2 regions of the Bacillus sp. 1NLA3E genome follow, and region 1 is predicted to be linked to the other one. Evidence: a T-box and tRNA genes for the amino acid it is inferred to sense, from the RefSeq annotation. Region 1 holds a T-box; the other holds one or more tRNA genes.
What was found. The T-box of region 1 lies ahead of B1NLA3E_RS16680 (glycine--tRNA ligase). A T-box ahead of a tRNA ligase gene usually reads a tRNA of that ligase, here a tRNA-Gly.

Region 1 (7,086 bases):
TTACCACCATAGTGTAATGGTGGCAAACCTAGCAGAAACGGCTTGTGAGGCAATTGGAGCCAATGGTTTATTGGCAAGAGTTGGTTGTTATTATCATGATATAGGAAAAACAAAAAGACCACAATTTTTTATTGAAAACCAAATGAACATTCAAAATCCACATGATCGAATTCCGGCGCAAACAAGCAAGAATATTATTCTTTCACATGTTATTGATGGAGCAGAAATGCTCCGGAGAAAAAAAATGCCGAAAGAAATCATTGATATTGCAGAACAACATCATGGAACTACACTATTACAATTCTTTTACCACAAGGCTACCCAAAGTGGCATTGAGACAACAAACGAAGCCGATTATCGTTATCCAGGTCCAAAAGCACAAACAAAAGAAGCAGCTGTTATTGGGATTGCTGATAGCGTGGAGGCAGCAGTACGGTCAATGATTCATCCAACACATGAACAAATTGAATCAATTGTTAGAAAAATTATTTCAGATCGCCTCCAAGATGATCAGTTTAGTGAATGCGATATAACATTGAAGGAACTTGAAACAGTTTCACAAGCATTATATGACACATTAAGAGGTATATTTCATTCAAGGATCGAGTACCCAGAAATCATAAAACAGAAGGTGAATCAAGCGTGAGTTTAATTATTGATTTTATTGATGAGACAGAAAAGGTTAATGATGACGATATAAAAATTGTTAAAGAATTATTAGATTTGGCAGCACGGCTTGAAGAAGTTGAAGACGATAGTGAAGTATCGGTAACGTTTGTTACAAACGAGAAGATTCAAGAAATTAATCGTGAGTACAGGGGAAAAGATCAGCCCACTGATGTAATTTCCTTTGCGATGGAAGAGTTAGGCGAAGGGGAAATCCAACTTAATGGGCTGGATATTCCTAGAATTCTTGGCGATATTATCATATCTGTTTCTAAGGCAGATGAACAGGCAGCTGAATATGGCCATTCTTTTAAAAGAGAGTTAGGATTCCTTGCGGTCCATGGATTTTTGCATTTGTTAGGATATGATCATGAAACGAGCGAAGACGAAAAAATAATGTTTTCAAAACAAAAGGAAGTCCTCGATGAGTACGGACTTCAACGCTAAGGTCCAAAAGGTTTATAAGTCCTTTTCCTTTGCGATACAAGGGATTATTCACGCGTTTAAACATGAAAGAAATTTAAAAATTCATTTTGTTGCCGCCTTGTTGGTTATTTTACTGGGATGTTGGCTTCAATTGACGACAACCGAATGGCTATTTGTTCTTCTTGCTATCGGTGGAGTGATTACGCTTGAATTGCTGAACACAGCAGTTGAGAGACTTGTTGACCTGGTGACAAAAGAGGATCATCCACTAGCCAAACAAGCAAAAGATATCGCGGCAGGAGCCGTTTTGGTTTACGCAATCCTTTCAGTTTTGATTGGGTTGATCATTTTTATTCCAAAGTTATTAAACATATTTGGATGAGGGGCTGAACAGAATCAGCCTCTTTTTGTACTCTAATTTTCTTATAATATTTAATGCTTTTTTGTGGATTTGAAATCACTCCTGCATTTAGTTAAAATAACAGAACATGGTGTTGCATAAAATAAAACACTATAATTTTTAGAAAATTCAAACTATTTATGTTGTGATTTTGATACAAACGGTGAAAAGATCGCAAAAATAAGATACAATAATGATACAGCGATCTCACTTCTGAAAGGGAGAATAGTTGTGGATATAAAACAATTAATTGAAGAAGCAAAAGTAGCAAGAGAAAAAGCCTACGTTCCGTATTCGAAGTTTAAAGTTGGAGCTGCTCTTTTGACAGTTGACGGGAAAGTTTACCATGGCTGTAATATTGAAAATGCCGCCTATAGCATGACTAATTGCGCAGAGCGTACGGCATTGTTTAAAGCGGTCTCAGACGGTGACACGGAGTTTGCGATGCTCGCTGTTATTGCTGATACGGAGGGGCCAGTTTCTCCGTGTGGAGCTTGTCGTCAAGTGATTTCAGAGTTTTGCTCAAAAGACATGTTGGTGGTCTTATCCAACCTTAAAGGGGACATCCGAGAAACGTCAGTCGGAGACTTGCTGCCCGGAGCTTTTTCACCGGAGGATTTGAATGATTAATAGTACAGGTAATAAAAATTTTAAATCGGGATTTGTTTCAATAATTGGCAGACCAAATGTTGGGAAATCAACGTTTTTGAACAAAGTTGTTGGTCAAAAGATTGCAATAATGAGCGATAAACCACAAACAACAAGGAATAAGGTGCAGGGTGTTCTAACTACCGATGATGCCCAGTTGGTTTTTATTGATACGCCAGGGATTCATAAACCACAGCATAAACTAGGCGATTTTATGATGAAAGTGGCAATTAACACTCTTAGGGAAGTAGATTTAATTCTATTTATGGTGAATGCTGAGGAAGGCTTTGGACGCGGTGAGGAATTTATTCTTGAAAAATTCCAGGAAGTGAAAACCCCTATCTTTCTTGTTATCAATAAAATTGATTTAGTTCATCCTGATAAGCTTTTTGAAATCATCGTTTCATATAAAGAAAAATATAATTTTGCAGAAATTGTTCCAATATCTGCTCTTCAAGGTAATAATATTGAAAAAGTGTTAGAACAAATAAAACGGTATGTACCTGAAGGACCACAATATTACCCAGCAGACCAGGTAACAGACCATCCTGAACGATTTATCATAACTGAATTAATACGGGAAAAGGCACTTCAATTAACCCATGAGGAAGTACCCCATTCTATCGCCGTGATAATGGAGAAACTTGATCGATCTGATAAAAAGGGAACGATTCATGTAATGGCATCAATTATTGTCGAACGGGATTCCCAAAAAGGAATCATCATTGGCAAACAAGGGAAAATGCTTAAGGAAATTGGTCAACGAGCGCGTAAGGATATTGAAAATCTGCTTGGATCAAAAGTGTTCCTAGAGCTTTGGGTAAAAGTACAAAAAGATTGGCGTAATAAAATGGGACAGCTAAGAGACTTTGGTTTTAGGGATGATGAATATTAATGATTTGCAACCCTAATTAAACTATTTGCAATGAACGAAATTTATGCATGATACCAATTTACAATTTTTTCGTCTCATGATTTTCATTTGACAGGCTATGATAATTGTAAGGGATTTGGGATTCTAGGAATTGCTAGTTGAATATTTGAAAGGTGGGGTTTTCGATGTTAGATTTTACCTGGAAAGTTTTTTCAAGCACAGGTAATATTGATACTTATCTTCTTTTCAAGGAAATTGAGAAGGAAAAACCAGAAATACCCGGTAATCAGGATGATGAGCTAGCAGAAATTGATTTTCCCATTTCGTAGGTTGGTGTCATAGCAGTGGATGGTGACTGCTAATGCTTCAAAAATGTGAAGGCATCGTCATTAGAACTACGGATTATGGTGAAACCAATAAGGTTGTCACTCTATATACACGCGAATGGGGGAAAATTGGTGTGATGGCTCGTGGAGCGAAAAAGCCAAATAGTCGACTTTCAGCTATCACCCAGCTTTTTACATATGGATACTTCCTAATTCAAAAAGGAAGTGGATTAGGAAGCCTTCAACAAGGTGAAATAATCTCTTCCCTAAGGTCCATTCGCGAGGATATTTTTATTACAGCGTACGCAAGTTATGTTGTTGAATTAACTGATAAAGCAACGGTAGATGAAAAAACCCCTAATCCTTTTTTGTTTGAATTGCTTTACCAAACGCTGAACTTAATGAATGAGGGATACGATTTAGATATTATGGCGAATATCTATGAGATGAAGATGTTGGATCTTTTCGGCTTACACCCATGTTTAGACCAGTGCTCAGTTTGTGGAAATACAGATGGACATTTTTCTTTTTCTCTTAGAGAAGGCGGTTTAATATGTCATCAGTGTGTAAATAAAGATCGGTATGCTTTGAAAATTACCCCAGCCACAGTCAAACTTCTAAGGATATTTTATTATTTTGATTTATCACGGTTAGGAAATATTGACGTGAAAGCTGAAACAAAAGCGGAACTGAAAAAGGTAATAACGGCATATTATGATGAGTATTCCGGTTTACATTTAAAAACAAAAAAATTTTTAAATCAAATGGATAAAATGAGAGATATGCTATCGTAACATGTCACTACAACGGCATTGTGTGTTGCTTTCACTTTTCTCCCTTGACAATATAATTTCTATCCTTTAACATCGAATTAAATTTAATATGTTGCAGAGAAGGAAAGAAGTACTTAATTACCTTTAATAAAGCGAGTCTAGAATGGTGGGAGCTAGATATAAAGCATTAAGGAAGGCGTTCTGGAGCAATTTGTTATGAAGAGGCTGCTTATTAGCAGCAAATAGGGTGGAACCGCGGGTTAACTCTCGTCCCTATGCATTTTATGCATAGGGACGAGAGTTTTTTTATTTGGTAAATGAAAGGGAGTATGGATGATGAGCGTTAATATGGAGCAAATTGTTTCCCATGCGAAACACAGAGGTTTTATTTTTCCGGGTTCGGAAATATACGGAGGCTTGGCAAATACATGGGATTATGGACCATTAGGAGTTGAGTTTAAAAATAATATTAAACGGGCTTGGTGGAAAAAATTTGTACAGCAATCTCGCTATAACGTAGGTCTTGATGCTGCAATTTTAATGAATCCAAGAACATGGGAAGCATCTGGCCATATCGGAAACTTTAACGATCCTATGATTGACTGTAAAAAATGCAAAGCGAGACATCGTGCTGATAAATTAATTGAAAATGCTCTTGATGAAAAAGGCATTGAAATGGTAGTTGACGGACTTTCATTTGAGAAAATGGAATTGTTAATTAAGGAGCATCTAATTGCTTGTCCCGATTGTGGAAGTCTTGATTACACAGGTATTCGTCAATTTAATTTGATGTTCAAAACCTTCCAAGGGGTAACTGAGTCGAGTACGAACGAAATTTTCCTTCGCCCTGAAACAGCCCAAGGCATTTTTGTTAACTTTAAAAATGTGCAAAGAACGATGCGCAAGAAGCTTCCGTTCGGAATTGCTCAAATTGGTAAAAGCTTTCGTAATGAAATAACACCTGGTAATTTTACGTTCCGAACAAGGGAATTTGAACAAATGGAATTAGAATTTTTCTGTAAGCCAGGTGAAGAGCTGAAATGGTTTGATTATTGGAAACAGACTGCGGAGCAATGGCTATTATCGCTAGGAATGAGCACTGATAAGTTACGTTTGCGCGATCATGGTGAAGAAGAATTATCTCACTATAGTAATGCGACCACTGATTTTGAATATAAATTCCCGTTTGGCTGGGGTGAGCTATGGGGAATTGCTTCCAGAACCGATTATGATTTAAAGCAACATATGGAATTCTCGGGTGAAGATTTCCATTATCTAGATCAAGAAACAAATGAGAAATATGTTCCTTATTGCATTGAGCCATCATTAGGTGCAGATCGTGTTACACTTGCCTTTTTAATTGATGCTTATGATGAGGAACAATTGGAAGATGGCACCTCAAGAACTGTTATGCACCTACATCCTGCATTAGCACCTTTTAAAGCAGCAGTCTTACCACTTTCTAAAAAATTATCAGAAGACGCAAATGAAGTGTACGATCTATTAGCTAAGCATTTCTTGGTTGATTATGATGAGTCAGGATCTATCGGAAAACGGTACCGCCGCCATGATGAAATCGGTACTCCTTTCTGTATCACGTTTGACTTTGATTCTAGAGATGACAAAATGGTAACCGTTCGTGACCGTGACACGATGGAACAAACACGTCTACCTATTTCAAAATTAGTTGAATTCATCGAAAGCAAAATTGAATTCTAATTTAGAAGGAAATTGTGAAGAAGAAAAGGAAAAAGTGCGGAATATCCGCACTTTTTTCAATAAACACATGGATTCAGTTCTTCTCATCTAGATTTAATAGTATATAATATTTTTATATAGTATAGCCTTGTTAAGAGTAATATAAATTTTTCGACATTAGTTGTCAGATCAGCGGCCAAGGGGCTCGGAGTTAAAAGCCGCATCCGCATTCTAAAAAGGTGGTGAGGAAAATAGAACTTAATAAGCGTCAAGATCTAATTCTCCAGATTGTAAAAGAAAACGGGCCAATAACAGGTGAACATATAGCTGATCAACTAGGTTTAACACGAGCGACTCTTAGGCCGGATTTAGCTATATTGACTATGGCAGGGTTTCTAGATGCACGACCTCGGGTGGGATATTTTTATACCGGAAAATCAGGAGCTCAGCTATTAACAGAAAATCTAAAAAAAATATATGTAAAAGATTATCAGTCCATTCCAGTCGTGGTTCATGAAAATATCTCTGTTTATGATGCTATTGTTACTATGTTTCTTGAGGATGTCGGAACATTGTTTGTCGTGGACCAGGAGTCGATTTTGGTTGGGGTTTTATCTAGAAAAGATTTGCTAAGAGCAAGCCTGGGCAAACAGGAATTGGCAGCTTTGCCAGTAAATATTATCATGACCAGAATGCCTAATATAACAATGTGTCAAAGAGAAGAGCTGTTAATCGACATTGCAATCAAATTAATTGAAAAACAAATTGATGCCTTACCTGTTGTAAAAGAAACGGAAAAGGGTTTTGAAGTAATTGGACGGATAACGAAAACGAACATTACAAAAGCCTTTGTCGCTCTTGCATCGGGAGAATAGGCTAAACAACCCTAGGAGATGGTTTAAAGGAATGAATAAGCTACCAATTATTTATGTTGTATCTGATTCAGTGGGGGAAACAGCTGAGTTAGTTACCAAAGCGGCAATTAGCCAATTTAATGGTGCAAATGTAACAATTAAACGATTTCCCTATGTAGAAGATAAGACAAATATAGATGAGGTAATTTCTTTAGTGAAATTAGACCGAGGGATGCTTGCATATACATTGGTTAAACCAGAGATTCGCAACTATATGCGGGAAATTGCAATTAGGGAAAACATTCATGCTTGCGATCTGATTGGACCACTTATGGACCAAATCGAGTTGCTATGTGGAAAGACACCAGCAAATGAACCGGGACTTGTACGTAAGCTAGATGAAGAATACTTTAAAAAAGTA
Region 2 (7,086 bases), 1.4 Mb from region 1:
GAACCACCGGATCACTAAGCCCGACTTTCGTCCCTGCTCGACTTGTAGGTCTCGCAGTCAAGCTCCCTTGTGCCTTTACACTCTACGAATGATTTCCAACCATTCTGAGGGAACCTTTGGGCGCCTCCGTTACTCTTTAGGAGGCGACCGCCCCAGTCAAACTGCCCACCTGACACTGTCTCCTACCCCGATCAGGGGTATGGGTTAGAATTTCAATACAGCCAGGGTAGTATCCCACCAATGCCTCCACCGAAGCTAGCGCTCCGGCTTCTACGGCTCCTACCTATCCTGTACAAGCTGTACCAAAATTCAATATCAGGCTACAGTAAAGCTCCACGGGGTCTTTCCGTCCTGTCGCGGGTAACCTGCATCTTCACAGGTACTATAATTTCACCGAGTCTCTCGTTGAGACAGTGCCCAGATCGTTACGCCTTTCGTGCGGGTCGGAACTTACCCGACAAGGAATTTCGCTACCTTAGGACCGTTATAGTTACGGCCGCCGTTTACTGGGGCTTCGGTTCAAAGCTTCGCCTTGCGGCTAACCTCTCCCCTTAACCTTCCAGCACCGGGCAGGCGTCAGCCCCTATACTTCGCCTTGCGGCTTTGCAGAGACCTGTGTTTTTGCTAAACAGTCGCCTGGGCCTATTCACTGCGGCTCTTCAAGGCTATTCACCCTAAAGAGCACCCCTTCTCCCGAAGTTACGGGGTCATTTTGCCGAGTTCCTTAACGAGAGTTCTCTCGCTCACCTTAGGATTCTCTCCTCGCCTACCTGTGTCGGTTTGCGGTACGGGCACCTTTTATCTCGCTAGAGGCTTTTCTAGGCAGTGTGAAATCAGGAACTTCGGTACTATATTTCCCTCGCTATCACAGCTTAGCCTTCACGGTAACGGGATTTTCCTCGCTACCAGCCTAACTGCTTAGACGCGCATATCCAACAGCGCGCTTACCCTATCCTTCTGCGTCCCCCATTGCTCAAACGATAAAGAGGTGGTACAGGAATATCAACCTGTTGTCCATCGCCTACGCCTTTCGGCCTCGGCTTAGGTCCCGACTAACCCTGAGCGGACGAGCCTTCCTCAGGAAACCTTAGGCATTCGGTGGATGGGATTCTCACCCATCTTTCGCTACTCATACCGGCATTCTCACTTCTAAGCGCTCCACCAGTCCTTACGGTCTAGCTTCAACGCCCTTAGAACGCTCTCCTACCACTGACATCTAAGATGTCAATCCACAGCTTCGGTGATACGTTTAGCCCCGGTACATTTTCGGCGCAGAGTCACTCGACCAGTGAGCTATTACGCACTCTTTAAATGGTGGCTGCTTCTGAGCCAACATCCTGGTTGTCTAAGCAACTCCACATCCTTTTCCACTTAACGTATACTTTGGGACCTTAGCTGGTGGTCTGGGCTGTTTCCCTTTTGACTACGGATCTTATCACTCGCAGTCTGACTCCCACGGATAAGTCTTTGGCATTCGGAGTTTGTCTGAATTCGGTAACCCGATGAGGGCCCCTAGTCCAAACAGTGCTCTACCTCCAAGACTCTTACAACGTGAGGCTAGCCCTAAAGCTATTTCGGAGAGAACCAGCTATCTCCAAGTTCGATTGGAATTTCTCCGCTACCCACACCTCATCCCCGCACTTTTCAACGTGCGTGGGTTCGGGCCTCCAGTAGGTGTTACCCTACCTTCACCCTGGACATGGGTAGATCACCTGGTTTCGGGTCTACAACCACATACTCATTCGCCCTATTCAGACTCGCTTTCGCTGCGGCTCCGTCTTATCAACTTAACCTTGCATGTAATCGTAACTCGCCGGTTCATTCTACAAAAGGCACGCCATCACCCATTAACGGGCTTTGACTACTTGTAGGCACACGGTTTCAGGATCTATTTCACTCCCCTTCCGGGGTGCTTTTCACCTTTCCCTCACGGTACTGGTTCACTATCGGTCACTAGGTAGTATTTAGCCTTGGGAGATGGTCCTCCCTGCTTCCGACCGGATTTCTCGTGTCCGGCCGTACTCAGGATCCACTCAGGAGGGAACGAAGTTTCAACTACAGGGTTTTTACCTTCTTTGACGGGCCTTTCCAGACCTCTTCATTTACCCCGTTCCTTTGTAACTCCATATTGAGTGTCCTACAACCCCAAGAGGCAAGCCTCTTGGTTTGGGCTATTTCCCGTTTCGCTCGCCGCTACTCAGGGAATCGCATTTGCTTTCTCTTCCTCCGGGTACTTAGATGTTTCAGTTCCCCGGGTCTGCCTTCAATACCCTATGTATTCAGGTAAAGATACTACTCCATTACGAGCAGTGGGTTTCCCCATTCGGAAATCTCCGGATCAAAGCTTACTTACAGCTCCCCGAAGCATATCGGTGTTAGTACCGTCCTTCATCGGCTCCTAGTGCCAAGGCATCCACCGTGCGCCCTTTCTAACTTAACCTAAAGGTTAATCTCTTATTATATAAGAGAGAAAAAAACTAATGTGGTGTTTCTCGGTCTTACATTCTTCTTCTTACGATTATCTAGTTTTCAAGGAACAAAAAAGCTTTAAGAGATTGCTCTCTCAAAACTAAACAAACAAACCATCAACATCACATCACTATAAGTGTTGTGTTCCGATTGTCTTTACGACAATATCCTTAGAAAGGAGGTGATCCAGCCGCACCTTCCGATACGGCTACCTTGTTACGACTTCACCCCAATCATCTGTCCCACCTTAGGCGGCTGGCTCCTTACGGTTACCCCACCGACTTCGGGTGTTACAAACTCTCGTGGTGTGACGGGCGGTGTGTACAAGGCCCGGGAACGTATTCACCGCGGCATGCTGATCCGCGATTACTAGCGATTCCAGCTTCATGTAGGCGAGTTGCAGCCTACAATCCGAACTGAGAGTGGTTTTATGGGATTGGCTCGACCTCGCGGTTTTGCAACCCTTTGTACCACCCATTGTAGCACGTGTGTAGCCCAGGTCATAAGGGGCATGATGATTTGACGTCATCCCCACCTTCCTCCGGTTTGTCACCGGCAGTCACCTTAGAGTGCCCAACTGAATGCTGGCAACTAAGATCAAGGGTTGCGCTCGTTGCGGGACTTAACCCAACATCTCACGACACGAGCTGACGACAACCATGCACCACCTGTCACTCTGTCCCCCGAAGGGGAACGTCCTATCTCTAGGAGTGTCAGAGGATGTCAAGACCTGGTAAGGTTCTTCGCGTTGCTTCGAATTAAACCACATGCTCCACCGCTTGTGCGGGCCCCCGTCAATTCCTTTGAGTTTCAGCCTTGCGGCCGTACTCCCCAGGCGGAGTGCTTAATGCGTTAGCTGCAGCACTAAAGGGCGGAAACCCTCTAACACTTAGCACTCATCGTTTACGGCGTGGACTACCAGGGTATCTAATCCTGTTTGCTCCCCACGCTTTCGCGCCTCAGCGTCAGTTACAGACCAAAGAGCCGCCTTCGCCACTGGTGTTCCTCCACATCTCTACGCATTTCACCGCTACACGTGGAATTCCGCTCTTCTCTTCTGCACTCAAGTTCCCCAGTTTCCAATGACCCTCCCCGGTTGAGCCGGGGGCTTTCACATCAGACTTAAGGAACCGCCTGCGCGCGCTTTACGCCCAATAATTCCGGACAACGCTTGCCACCTACGTATTACCGCGGCTGCTGGCACGTAGTTAGCCGTGGCTTTCTGGTTAGGTACCGTCAAGGTACCGGCAGTTACTCCGATACTTGTTCTTCCCTAACAACAGAGCTTTACGACCCGAAGGCCTTCATCGCTCACGCGGCGTTGCTCCATCAGACTTTCGTCCATTGTGGAAGATTCCCTACTGCTGCCTCCCGTAGGAGTCTGGGCCGTGTCTCAGTCCCAGTGTGGCCGATCACCCTCTCAGGTCGGCTACGCATCGTCGCCTTGGTGAGCCGTTACCTCACCAACTAGCTAATGCGCCGCGGGCCCATCTGTAAGTGTCAGCCGAAACCGACTTTCAGCTTTTCCTCATGAGAGGAAAAGGATTATCCGGTATTAGCACCGGTTTCCCGGTGTTATCCCAGTCTTACAGGCAGGTTGCCCACGTGTTACTCACCCGTCCGCCGCTGATATCAGGGAGCAAGCTCCCATCAATCCGCTCGACTTGCATGTATTAGGCACGCCGCCAGCGTTCGTCCTGAGCCAGGATCAAACTCTCCAAGAAAGTTGATTGACTCATAAAAGTTACGTTGGCTAGTGTCATGACCGAAGTCATTCACACTATTAAAAAATAATATTGTTGACGTTTGTTTGTTTAGTTTTCAAAGAGCAACTTGCAATAGCTGCATAAGCAACTTTATAATAGTAACATATTTCATAAAGACTTGTCAACTATTTATTTGGTGGAGCCTAGCGGGATCGAACCGCTGACCTCCTGCGTGCAAAGCAGGCGCTCTCCCAGCTGAGCTAAGGCCCCAAATGAAGATTGAATGGTCGGGAAGACAGGATTCGAACCTGCGACCCCTTGGTCCCAAACCAAGTGCTCTACCAAGCTGAGCTACTTCCCGTATTTATGGTGCGCCCGACAGGGGTCGAACCTACAACCTTCTGATTCGTAGTCAGATACTCTATCCAATTGAGCTACGGGCGCATATTTAAAATGGTGCCGAGGACCGGAATCGAACCGGTACGGTAGTCACCTACCGCAGGATTTTAAGTCCTGTGCGTCTGCCAGTTCCGCCACCCCGGCATAAAAAATGGAGCGGAAGACGGGATTCGAACCCGCGACCCCCACCTTGGCAAGGTGATGTTCTACCACTGAACTACTTCCGCGTTTATATATTCTTTTTGTGAAAATGGTGCGGGTGAAGGGAGTCGAACCCCCACGCCTTGCGGCGCTAGATCCTAAGTCTAGTGCGTCTGCCAATTCCGCCACACCCGCATATTCAAATAAAAATGGTGAGCCATGAAGGACTTGAACCTTCGACCCTCTGATTAAAAGTCAGATGCTCTACCAGCTGAGCTAATGGCTCGTACAAAAAACTAAGTGGTGCCGGCGAGAGGACTTGAACCCCCAACCTACTGATTACAAGTCAGTTGCTCTACCAATTGAGCTACCCCGGCAAACTTTTGGAAAATATATGGTGGAGGATGACGGGCTCGAACCGCCGACCCTCTGCTTGTAAGGCAGATGCTCTCCCAGCTGAGCTAATCCTCCATATATTACAGCCCGGCAACGTCCTACTCTCACAGGGGGAGAACCCCCAACTACCATCGGCGCTGAGAAGCTTAACTTCCGTGTTCGGTATGGGAACGGGTGTGACCTTCTCGCTATCGCCACCAGACTATTTAATTGGGAATTTTCATTCCCTCAAAACTAGATAATGCAGAAGAAGTTGTAAAACTAATAACACCGTTTTTGGTTAAGTCCTCGATCGATTAGTATCAGTCAGCTCCACACGTCACCGCGCTTCCACCTCTGACCTATCAACCTGATCATCTTTCAGGGATCTTACTAGCTTGCGCTATGGGAAATCTCATCTTGAGGGGGGCTTCATGCTTAGATGCTTTCAGCACTTATCCCTTCCGCACATAGCTACCCAGCTATGCCTTTGGCAAGACAACTGGTACACCAGCGGTGCGTCCATCCCGGTCCTCTCGTACTAAGGACAGCTCCTCTCAAATTTCCTGCGCCCACGACGGATAGGGACCGAACTGTCTCACGACGTTCTGAACCCAGCTCGCGTACCGCTTTAATGGGCGAACAGCCCAACCCTTGGGACCGACTACAGCCCCAGGATGCGATGAGCCGACATCGAGGTGCCAAACCTCCCCGTCGATGTGGACTCTTGGGGGAGATAAGCCTGTTATCCCCGGGGTAGCTTTTATCCGTTGAGCGATGGCCCTTCCATGCGGAACCACCGGATCACTAAGCCCGACTTTCGTCCCTGCTCGACTTGTAGGTCTCGCAGTCAAGCTCCCTTGTGCCTTTACACTCTACGAATGATTTCCAACCATTCTGAGGGAACCTTTGGGCGCCTCCGTTACTCTTTAGGAGGCGACCGCCCCAGTCAAACTGCCCACCTGACACTGTCTCCTACCCCGATCAGGGGTATGGGTTAGAATTTCAATACAGCCAGGGTAGTATCCCACCAATGCCTCCACCGAAGCTAGCGCTCCGGCTTCTACGGCTCCTACCTATCCTGTACAAGCTGTACCAAAATTCAATATCAGGCTACAGTAAAGCTCCACGGGGTCTTTCCGTCCTGTCGCGGGTAACCTGCATCTTCACAGGTACTATAATTTCACCGAGTCTCTCGTTGAGACAGTGCCCAGATCGTTACGCCTTTCGTGCGGGTCGGAACTTACCCGACAAGGAATTTCGCTACCTTAGGACCGTTATAGTTACGGCCGCCGTTTACTGGGGCTTCGGTTCAAAGCTTCGCCTTGCGGCTAACCTCTCCCCTTAACCTTCCAGCACCGGGCAGGCGTCAGCCCCTATACTTCGCCTTGCGGCTTTGCAGAGACCTGTGTTTTTGCTAAACAGTCGCCTGGGCCTATTCACTGCGGCTCTTCAAGGCTATTCACCCTAAAGAGCACCCCTTCTCCCGAAGTTACGGGGTCATTTTGCCGAGTTCCTTAACGAGAGTTCTCTCGCTCACCTTAGGATTCTCTCCTCGCCTACCTGTGTCGGTTTGCGGTACGGGCACCTTTTATCTCGCTAGAGGCTTTTCTAGGCAGTGTGAAATCAGGAACTTCGGTACTATATTTCCCTCGCTATCACAGCTTAGCCTTCACGGTAACGGGATTTTCCTCGCTACCAGCCTAACTGCTTAGACGCGCATATCCAACAGCGCGCTTACCCTATCCTTCTGCGTCCCCCCATTGCTCAAACGATAAAGAGGTGGTACAGGAATATCAACCTGTTGTCCATCGCCTACGCCTTTCGGCCTCGGCTTAGGTCCCGACTAACCCTGAGCGGACGAGCCTTCCTCAGGAAACCTTAGGCATTCGGTGGATGGGATTCTCACCCATCTTTCGCTACTCATACCGGCATTCTCACTTCTAAGCGCTCCACCAGTCCTTACGGTCTAGCTTCAACGCCCTTAGAACGCTCT

Region 2: it encodes a tRNA-Gly, which carries the amino acid that the T-box ahead of B1NLA3E_RS16680 (glycine--tRNA ligase) is inferred to sense. The anticodon was not compared.

What each region holds. Positions count from the first base shown of each region.
Region 1 is NC_021171.1:3,481,481-3,488,566, reverse strand. Features, by position in the region: gene B1NLA3E_RS16710 (HD family phosphohydrolase) at 1-646, shown strand, start outside; gene ybeY (rRNA maturation RNase YbeY) at 643-1,113, shown strand; gene B1NLA3E_RS16700 (diacylglycerol kinase family protein) at 1,091-1,474, shown strand; gene B1NLA3E_RS16695 (cytidine deaminase) at 1,724-2,122, shown strand; gene era (GTPase Era) at 2,115-3,035, shown strand; gene B1NLA3E_RS24240 (YqzL family protein) at 3,200-3,343, shown strand; gene recO (DNA repair protein RecO) at 3,376-4,134, shown strand; T-box leader at 4,222-4,391, shown strand; gene B1NLA3E_RS16680 (glycine--tRNA ligase) at 4,450-5,832, shown strand; gene B1NLA3E_RS16675 (helix-turn-helix transcriptional regulator) at 6,054-6,686, shown strand; gene B1NLA3E_RS16670 (pyruvate, water dikinase regulatory protein) at 6,718-7,086, shown strand, end outside.
Region 2 is NC_021171.1:92,266-99,351, reverse strand. Features, by position in the region: rRNA gene B1NLA3E_RS00505 (23S ribosomal RNA) at 1-2,440, opposite strand, end outside; rRNA gene B1NLA3E_RS00500 (16S ribosomal RNA) at 2,644-4,193, opposite strand; tRNA gene B1NLA3E_RS00495 (tRNA-Ala) at 4,370-4,445, opposite strand; tRNA gene B1NLA3E_RS00490 (tRNA-Pro) at 4,460-4,536, opposite strand; tRNA gene B1NLA3E_RS00485 (tRNA-Arg) at 4,543-4,619, opposite strand; tRNA gene B1NLA3E_RS00480 (tRNA-Leu) at 4,630-4,718, opposite strand; tRNA gene B1NLA3E_RS00475 (tRNA-Gly) at 4,727-4,801, opposite strand; tRNA gene B1NLA3E_RS00470 (tRNA-Leu) at 4,826-4,910, opposite strand; tRNA gene B1NLA3E_RS00465 (tRNA-Lys) at 4,926-5,001, opposite strand; tRNA gene B1NLA3E_RS00460 (tRNA-Thr) at 5,017-5,092, opposite strand; tRNA gene B1NLA3E_RS00455 (tRNA-Val) at 5,111-5,186, opposite strand; rRNA gene rrf (5S ribosomal RNA) at 5,197-5,313, opposite strand; rRNA gene B1NLA3E_RS00445 (23S ribosomal RNA) at 5,388-7,086, opposite strand, start outside.